Regions from separate parts of the Marinobacter sp. UBA5687 genome, predicted to be linked through region 1. Evidence: riboswitches for the same ligand, from Rfam matches in the RefSeq annotation. Region 1 holds a riboswitch; the other holds the start of a gene.

Region 1 (4,188 bases):
ATTTCGGGCGCTGCGCCGCCAGGCTCGATGATGCTATGAACTGGGTGCCTGCCCGGCTAACTGCCTTGACCTATGCGTTGCTGGGCAATACCCGGTTGGCACTGCAATGCTGGCGTGAGCAGTCAAAAGCGTGGGACAGCCCTAATGCTGGCCCGGTGATGGCTGCAGGCGCTGGCGCACTGGGGGTCACTCTGGGCGGCCCGGCGCCTTATGCCGTTGGCATCAAACAGCGACCGGTGCTGGGCAGCGGGCAAGGCGCCACGGCGCAAACCGTGGAGGGCGCGATTTCCCTGGTTCAGCGTGGCGTGATGTTGTGGCTGTTGGTGTTGTTGGCCTTGGCCGCAAGTCTGAATGCGTTCTGGTCAGGAGGTATCGGGTGACAGCGTTCGATGGTGCTGATTTGCCGGAGCATGGAGGTCGCCTGAGGGCAGCGGCTCAGCACTGGGGCATTCCTCCGGAACAATGGCTGGATCTCTCCACCGGTATTAATCCTGTGCCCTGGCCGGTTCCGGCAATTCCGGCGGAGGTATGGCAACGGCTGCCGGAGCCGGAGGATGGGCTGGAAGAGATTATCCGTATCTGGGCCGGGGCACCGGAGCGTGCCTGCTGCCTGCCTGTGGCAGGCTCCCAGGCGGCGATCATGGCACTGCCAGCGGTTCGTGCCCGTAAGCATGGTTTCGGTCGGGTGGCCGTGCCCATGCCCGGTTATCGTGAGCATGGTCATGCCTGGCGGCGAGCGGGTTTCGACGTGGTGGCGATTCCTGAACAGGCGACAATGCAAGCGGAGCTGGCATGGTTGGATTCTGTGGATGTAGTAGTCTGGATACAGCCGAATAATCCGACCGGGAAGCTGATGGATCCTGCCCGTTTACGGTTTTGGCACGAGCGGCTGCGCGAGCGTGATGGCTGGCTGGTGCTGGATCAGGCGTTTATTGAGGGCGAGCCGGGCTTCGGCCTGGACCCGTGGACGGGCGCTCCGGGGCTGATCGTGTTGCGCTCACTGGGCAAGTTTTTCGGGCTGGCCGGTCTCCGTGCCGGTGCGGTCCTGGCCGACCCTGGTCTGGCGCGCGAGATGTCGAACGAACTTGGTCCCTGGACGGTCAGCGGTCCGGCCCGGTACCTGATGGCCCGGGCACTGCAAGACCGGGCCTGGCAGGTGGAGGCTCGTGCCAGCCTGCGAACGGCCAGACTGCGCATGGACGGCCTGCTCAGACAATATGGGATGTCGTCCCCCACCGGCACCCTGCTCTTCAGAACGGTTCAACATCCCCGCGCAGCGGACATTGCTGATCAGATGGCTTGCCGCGGCATTCTGGTCAGGCGTTTTGACGCACCCGTAGCCCTGCGCTTCGGTTTGCCGCCGGATGAAACCGGTTGGCAACGGCTGGAGGGTGCGTTGTCTGAATTAACATATCTCATTGACCACCCCCACCCTGGTTGATAGTCTTGCCCGCGATTTCAGGTGCTGTATGCATTTTGTCCAGGCTGGCGATAGTCCGGAGGAGTGCTCGCAGTGAAACGGGAAGCCGGTGACATTCCGGCGCTGCCCCCGCAACGGTAATCAGGTGAAAGGCAATCCAGTACGCCACTGTGCCAACGGCATGGGAAGGTGGTTGCCCCGGAGCATCGGCTCCGCCTGTAAGCCCGGAGACCGGCCTGAAAGGCGGAACCGTGAGTTCCGGACACCAGACGTTGCGGAGGGCGACGGCGGTGGGTGAACCTGGCTCGCAAGTACTGACACGCCCTCCACCCCCGTCTGAGCAGTCTGTCTTCCTCCGCAGTTAATTGATCGACCGTACGGGTGCGTGCGGTGAACCGTGAGTGAAGCTATGAGTACTGCCAAAGCCCTTCCCGTCCTGATGTTGTTACCACTGGCGTTTCCAGCCGTTGCCGCCGATGAAGCGTCGGATGAACGCAAGCTGGAACCGATTGTCGTTACCGCCACCCTTGGGCCTCTGACTGCGGGTGAAAGCCTGTCATCGGTCACGGTTATTGACGAAGAAACCATCCGCGAGCAAAGCCCCTCAGAGTTCACCCAGCTCCTGCGAGGACAACCCGGAATCAACGTGACCGGCAACGGTTCCTTTGGAAAAACCACCAGTGTCTACACCCGCGGTACGGCCAACGACTCCACGCTGCTGCTGGTTGATGGTGTGCGCCTGCGTTCGGCCACATCCGGTGGTCCTTCCTGGCAGTACTTTCCCGTTGAACTGATCGAGCGCGTGGAAATTGTCCGTGGCGCCCGGAGCTCACTGTACGGTTCCGATGCTGTCGGTGGTGTGGTGCAGGCCTTTACGTTGGACCCGGAAGACACGCCGGCAGGTTGGGTAGAAGCCGGTGCAGGCAATTTCAACACGCAGAAGGGTAGTGCCGGTGTTGCTGCCCGCGCTGGAAATACCCGTTTCAGCCTGAGTGGTTTGCATAAAGAAACCGACGGTACAGCAGTGATCACCGATGGTGACGACCGGGGCTTCCGTAACACCGCCGGTATCGGACGTGTCGTCCATGAGCTGGACTCCGGCGGAGAAGCCAGCCTGGTGATGGTGCAAAGCGAGGGCAATACCGAATACGAAGGCGGCGAAATTGATTTCATGATTCGCACCATCGGCTTCGGGCTGGAAACCCCGGTGAGTGACTACTGGCGGCATTCACTTCAGTTCTCTGAATCCCGGGACGAAACCGACAACATTACGCCCACGTTCAACAGCACCTTCAATACCCGTTCACGGGCAGCGCGTTGGGACAACACCTTTACCTGGAATGTCCATGAGCTGGTGGTAGGGGCAGAGTTAATGACTGACGAAGTCAGCGGTACCACCGATTACGCCGAGACCAGCCGCACCAACACCGCCCTGTACAGCCAGTTGCGCCTGAACTTCGGCCCAACCGACCTTCAACTGAGTGTGCGCGGTGACGACAACGAAGCCTACGGCAAAAATGAAACCGGTGGCATTGCCCTTGGCCATGCTCTGGATCGATCCCACCGAGTACGGATCAGTTATGGTACGTCTTTCCGGGCGCCCACCTTCAACGATCTGTATTTTCCCGGCGCCAACCCGGACCTGGAGGCAGAAGAGTCCGGCACGGTGGAGTTGGGTGCCAGTGGCCACTATCAGACCTGGTTCTGGGATGCAGCGCTGTTCCAACTGGATGTGGACAACCTGATTGCCTGGAGCCCGACCCCCAGTGGCTTGTGGACGCCAATGAACGTCAATGAAGCCCGAATCCGTGGTGCCGAGTTCAGCGCTGGTTTTGAGCGGGATGGTTGGCGCGGTGATGCGGCTCTGACGCTGTTGGATCCGGAAGACCGGGAAACCGGAAACCGACTCCAGCGCCGGAGTGGCAAAACCTTGCGTCTTGACCTGAGTAAGCGCGTTGGTACCTGGGACTTCGGTGGCACAGTGGTGGCCGAAGGTTATCGTTACGATGACCGTGCCAACGACGACAGACTGCCCGGTTTTGCTACTCTGGACTTGCGGGCGGGCTGGCGCTTTGCCCCTGACTGGTCAACCCGGCTGACGCTGGCTAACGTGCTGGACAAGGAATACAGCACCGCTCGTTATGATCGGCAGAATGACCTGGACTACATTGCAGCCGGCCGCACTGCCATGCTGACCGTGCGTTACGATATCCGATAATAACCGTTAAACCGGGGGAGGCCTCTGTGGCAGATCTGAAGGCAATGGCTTTGATTCTGGGCGGGATGCTGCTGGCATTCCCCGCCCTGGCATCGCCGGTCTGTGCCACGGATGATCTGGGTAAAGAGATTTGCCTTGAGCAACCGGCACAACGGATTGCCGCGCTTTCCCCCGGGGCTACCGAGCTGGCCTGGGCTGCAGGAGCCGGCGATCAGGTGGTCGCAGTGGTCGCCTACAGTGACTACCCCCCGGCCGCCAAAGAAGTCACTTCGGTTGGCAGCCACACCCGCATGGACATGGAGCGCCTGTTGGAACTGCAGCCGGATCTGGTGATTGGCTGGGTAACCGGTAACCCGACCGAGCAGTTGGCGACACTCAGAGAAATGGGTGTGCCTGTGTTCTCCATCGAGCCCCGCAGTTTTGAGGCTGTGTCTCACACCATTGAACGTCTCTCTATCTTGGCCGGTACCGACGCCGCGGGTTTTGCCGAAGCTGAGCGATTTCGCAAAGGCATTACAGACCTGCGAGCCAGGTTTACCGATGCCGACCC
Region 2 (4,188 bases), on a different contig from region 1:
CTCGGCCATGTACAGGTTCAGACTCTGGGCCTGGTCCAGCCATTTCTGGCGCCGGGCCGCCGCTTCCACCAGCCAGCGCGGGTCAATCTCGAATGCTGTGGCGTAGCGGGCCTTGAGCTCCGCGGGGATGCGGTCGATCTGCTGCACACTGCCATCGAAGTATTTCAGGTCGTTCACCATCACGTTGTCCCACAGGCCTTCGGCCTTGAGATCACGCACCAGCGAGGGATTCACCACGGTGAACTCGCCGGACAGGTTCGATTTCACGAACAGGTTCTGGTACGCCGGTTCGATGGACTGGGACACGCCCACGATATTGGAAATGGTCGCGGTCGGGGCAATGGCCATCACGTTGCTGTTGCGCATGCCGTTTTTGGCAATCAGCTCCCGCACCGGGGTCCAGTCGAGGCGGCTGTGGGTATTGAGCGACAGGTCGCCGTCCCGGCGGTTGTCCTTCAGCAGGCCCACCGAATCCATCGGCAGGATGCCCTGGCTCCACAGCGAGCCGTCGTAGGTGTCGTAGGCGCCCCGCTCACCCGCCAGCGTGGCGGAGGCACGCAACGCGAAGTAGCTGAGTTGCTCCATGGCAACGTCGGCAAACTCCACCGCTTCCGGGCTGGAGTACGGCAGGCCCAGCTGGTACAGGGCGTCCTGGAAGCCCATCAGGCCCAGGCCCACCGGGCGATGCTTCAGGTTGGAATTGCGCGCCTGGGGCACGGCGTAGAAGTTAATGTCGATGACGTTATCGAGCATGCGCACGGCGGTGTTCACGGTGCGTTCCAGGCGCGTGACGTCCAGCTCGCCGTCCTTGATGTGGGCAGCCAGGTTCACCGAGCCCAGGTTGCACACCGCAATCTCATCGGCGCTGGTGTTCAGGGTGATTTCGGTACACAGGTTGGAGCTGTGCACCACGCCCTGATGCTGCTGCGGGGAGCGCAGGTTGCACGGGTCCTTGAAGGTGATCCAGGGGTGACCGGTCTCGAACAGCACGGTGAGCATCTTGCGCCACAGCTGTTTGGCCGGAATTTTCTTGAACAGCTTGATCTTGCCTTGCTCGGCCAGGGCTTCGTAGTGCTGGTAGCGCTCACGGAAGGCGTTGCCGTACAGGTCGTGCAGATCTGGCACATCGCTGGGGGAGAACAGGGTCCAGTCGCGGTCTTCGCGCATGCGTTCGATCAGCAGATCCGGCACCCAGTTGGCGGTGTTCATGTCGTGGGTACGGCGGCGCTCATCGCCGGTGTTCTTGCGCAGTTCCAGGAACTCTTCGATGTCCAGGTGCCAGCTTTCCAGATAAGCACAGACCGCGCCCTTGCGCTTGCCGCCCTGGTTCACCGCCACGGCGGTGTCGTTGACCACTTTCAGGAACGGCACCACGCCCTGGCTCTGGCCGTTGGTGCCCTTGATGTGGGAGCCCAGGGCCCGCACCGGGGTCCAGTCGTTGCCCAGACCACCGGCCCATTTGGACAGCAGGGCGTTATCGCGAATGGCCCCGTAAATGCCCTCCAGGTCGTCGCCCACCGTGGTCAGGTAGCAGGACGACAGCTGGGAATGCCGGGTGCCGCTGTTGAACAGGGTGGGCGTGCTGGCCATGTAATCGAAACTGGACAGCAGCTCATAGAATTCGATGGCGCGGGCGTTGGGGTCGTCCTCACGCAGTGCCAGGCCCATGGCCACCCGCATGAAGAACACCTGGGGCAGTTCCAGGCGGGCTTTGTTCCAGTGCAGGAAGTAACGGTCGTACAGGGTTTGCAGGCCCAGGAAGCCGAACTGGAGATCGCGTTCCGGTTTCAGGGCGTTGCCAAGGCGTTCCAGATCAAAGGCCGCCAGGGCTTCGTCCAGCAGTTCGTAGCGGATACCGGCGTGAACAAAGGCGCTCAGGGCCTGTGGATAAATCTCCGCCAGCGGAAGACTGCGGGGCAGGTCCAGGGCTTCCGCTGTTTCCAGCCGGAGCTGTTCCAGCAGCAGGCGGGCGGTTACGGCGCTGTAGTCGGGTTCCCGTTCAATGCGGCCCCGGGCGGTCATGATCAGGGCAGACAGGACTTCGGTCTCTTCGATGCCGTCGTAGAGGTTGCGCAGGGCATCTTCCACCAGCGAATCGCCGTTGATGCCGTCCAGGCCGGTAGCCGCCTGTTCCACCTGCTGCTTCATCAGGCCCAGGTCCAGCGGGGCGATGCTGCCATCGGCTTTTTTCACGGTCAGGTGCGGATGCGCTTCCACCGGCTCGTCCACGGCGCGCTGGCGGGCGTGTTCTTCACGGTACAGAACGTAGGCCCGGGCCACTTTCTGCTCTTCGGCCCGCATCAGGGCCAGTTCCACCTGGTCCTGGATGTCTTCGATGTGCACCTTGCCACCAGCTTTGAGGCGGCGGCTGATGGCCTGCACTACCTGTTCGGTAACCCGGTGCACGGCGTCGTTGATGCGGGCGGAACCGGCTGCCTGGTCCCCTTCCACCGCCAGGAAGGCTTTGGTCACCGCCACACTGATCTTGGCCGGGTTGAAACTCACCAGGGTGCCGTTTCGTTTGATAACTTGCAGGGATTGGGTATCGGTCGCGGGGGCCGGGGGTTCGGCAATGGCAGTGGCTGTCATGGTGCTCTCCTGAATTCGCGTTGGTTCCGTTTCACCCTCGCGAACGCAGTGGCACACCTTGCCCCGAATACGGGCAGGCCTGACCAATCTGCTCACCCTTGAATCGCGAAGGTGCAGTCCAGAAACCCATGGGGGCTTCTGATCCCTGGTAGGTCTTCGGACTCAGGGGCGTGAACCTTTCAGCTCTGCCTAACGTGGCGACTTCCCGGCTTGCGCCAGTGTCATCTTGCCACGCTCGTTCCCCAATACCGCTGCGCGTCAGTTCCGGATTCTCACCGGATTCCCGACTACCCTGTGATCAAGATGATCAGAGCTTGATCACAATATATGGTAGTTAACCAAGGACCCGGTCACTATATAGGGCCGAATACGCCAAGACAAGGCACTTTTTGCAACAGCGCCTGTCCATCTCCAGACCACCGGATTTGAGGAATGAATGTGAGAATTTCGCTGCTTTTGGCCAGTACCCTGACGCTCGGTCTCGCCGCCAGCCCGGTGTGGGCAGAAACAGACCGGCTAACCCGGTTCTCCACCATGACCTCACTGGAGGACGGCTGGGAGCCCCTGACCTTTCCGAACATCGAGACACATACCCGCTACACCCTGGACACGGACGACGGCCAGCAGGTGGTCCGTGCCGACGCAGACGACAGCGCCTCCGGGCTGATTGCCCGTGTTGAGCTGGTGCCCGGCGACTCGCTCACGTTGTCATGGCGCTGGAAGGTGTCGAACATCTACGAAGCCGGCAACGCCCGCGAAAAATCCGGTGATGACTACCCTGCCCGCATCTACGTCGCCTTTGAGTTTCAACCGGACAAAGCCGGTTTTTTTGAACGGGCCAGGCGCAAGACCGTGGAAGTGCTGTTCGGCGAGACCCTGCCCGGCAACGCCCTGAACTACATCTGGGCCAATCAGCTACCAGAACAGAGCATGGTCGCCAACGCCTACACCGACAAAACCATGATGATTGCCGTCAACTCCGGGCCGTCGCAGGTGGGCGAATGGGTGACCGTTACCCGGGATCTGGTGGCAGATTACCGGCAGGCCTTCGGCGAAGAACCGCCCGCCATTGTGGGCGTGGCCATCATGACCGACGCCGACAACACCGGCGAGCAGGCCACGGCCTGGTATGGCGACCTCACCCTCGAGCACAACCAGTGAGCAGCCATAAAAAAGGCCCCTCAAGGGGGCCAAACACGTGAAAGCAATGGTCAGTGGCTGATCATCCAGGGCCGCATGGACGGGAACATCTTCTTGCCGTCGGCGGTGTAGAACAGCATGTGTTTACCGTCCGACTTTTTCTTGCAGCCACAACTCTTGCGGTGCTCGGCGTCCCGGGCCCGCTGGTCGGCGGTGGAGATGATGGGCTCGTGGCTCGCCTTCTCATTCCGCGCCTCCGCGTTGCGGCGGGCCGGGTCCATGGCCAGGAGCTCCGGCGGCAGCACAATCACCCGGGGTGACAGCGCCTTGCAGGTGGGGCAATGGGCCGGGTTACCGGCTTCGGCCATGGCGCCCAGTTCCTGGAACAGCCCGTGTTCCCGGCATTTGTAGTCGTACAGTGGCATGGCTTACTCCTTGTCCGGTGAAAGGGGTACGTCG

Evidence for each region. Region 1 has a riboswitch for cobalamin ahead of B3Y70_RS08300 (TonB-dependent receptor domain-containing protein). Riboswitches for the same ligand answer to the same signal wherever they lie in the genome.
Region 2: it holds a riboswitch for cobalamin, as region 1 does, so the genes downstream of both, B3Y70_RS12940 (ribonucleoside-diphosphate reductase subunit alpha) here and B3Y70_RS08300 (TonB-dependent receptor domain-containing protein) in region 1, are expected to answer to the same signal.

What each region holds. Positions count from the first base shown of each region.
Region 1 covers NZ_DIHV01000081.1:28,567-32,754, forward strand. The annotation lists gene cbiB (adenosylcobinamide-phosphate synthase CbiB) at 1-380, shown strand, start outside; gene cobD (threonine-phosphate decarboxylase CobD) at 377-1,441, shown strand; cobalamin riboswitch at 1,469-1,674, shown strand; gene B3Y70_RS08300 (TonB-dependent receptor domain-containing protein) at 1,830-3,638, shown strand; gene B3Y70_RS08305 (cobalamin-binding protein) at 3,665-4,188, shown strand, end outside.
Region 2 covers NZ_DIHV01000122.1:88,679-92,866, reverse strand. The annotation lists gene B3Y70_RS12940 (ribonucleoside-diphosphate reductase subunit alpha) at 1-2,589, opposite strand, end outside; cobalamin riboswitch at 2,720-2,916, opposite strand; gene B3Y70_RS12935 (DUF3047 domain-containing protein) at 3,022-3,750, shown strand; gene B3Y70_RS12930 (zinc ribbon domain-containing protein) at 3,801-4,154, opposite strand; gene fmdA (formamidase) at 4,158-4,188, opposite strand, start outside.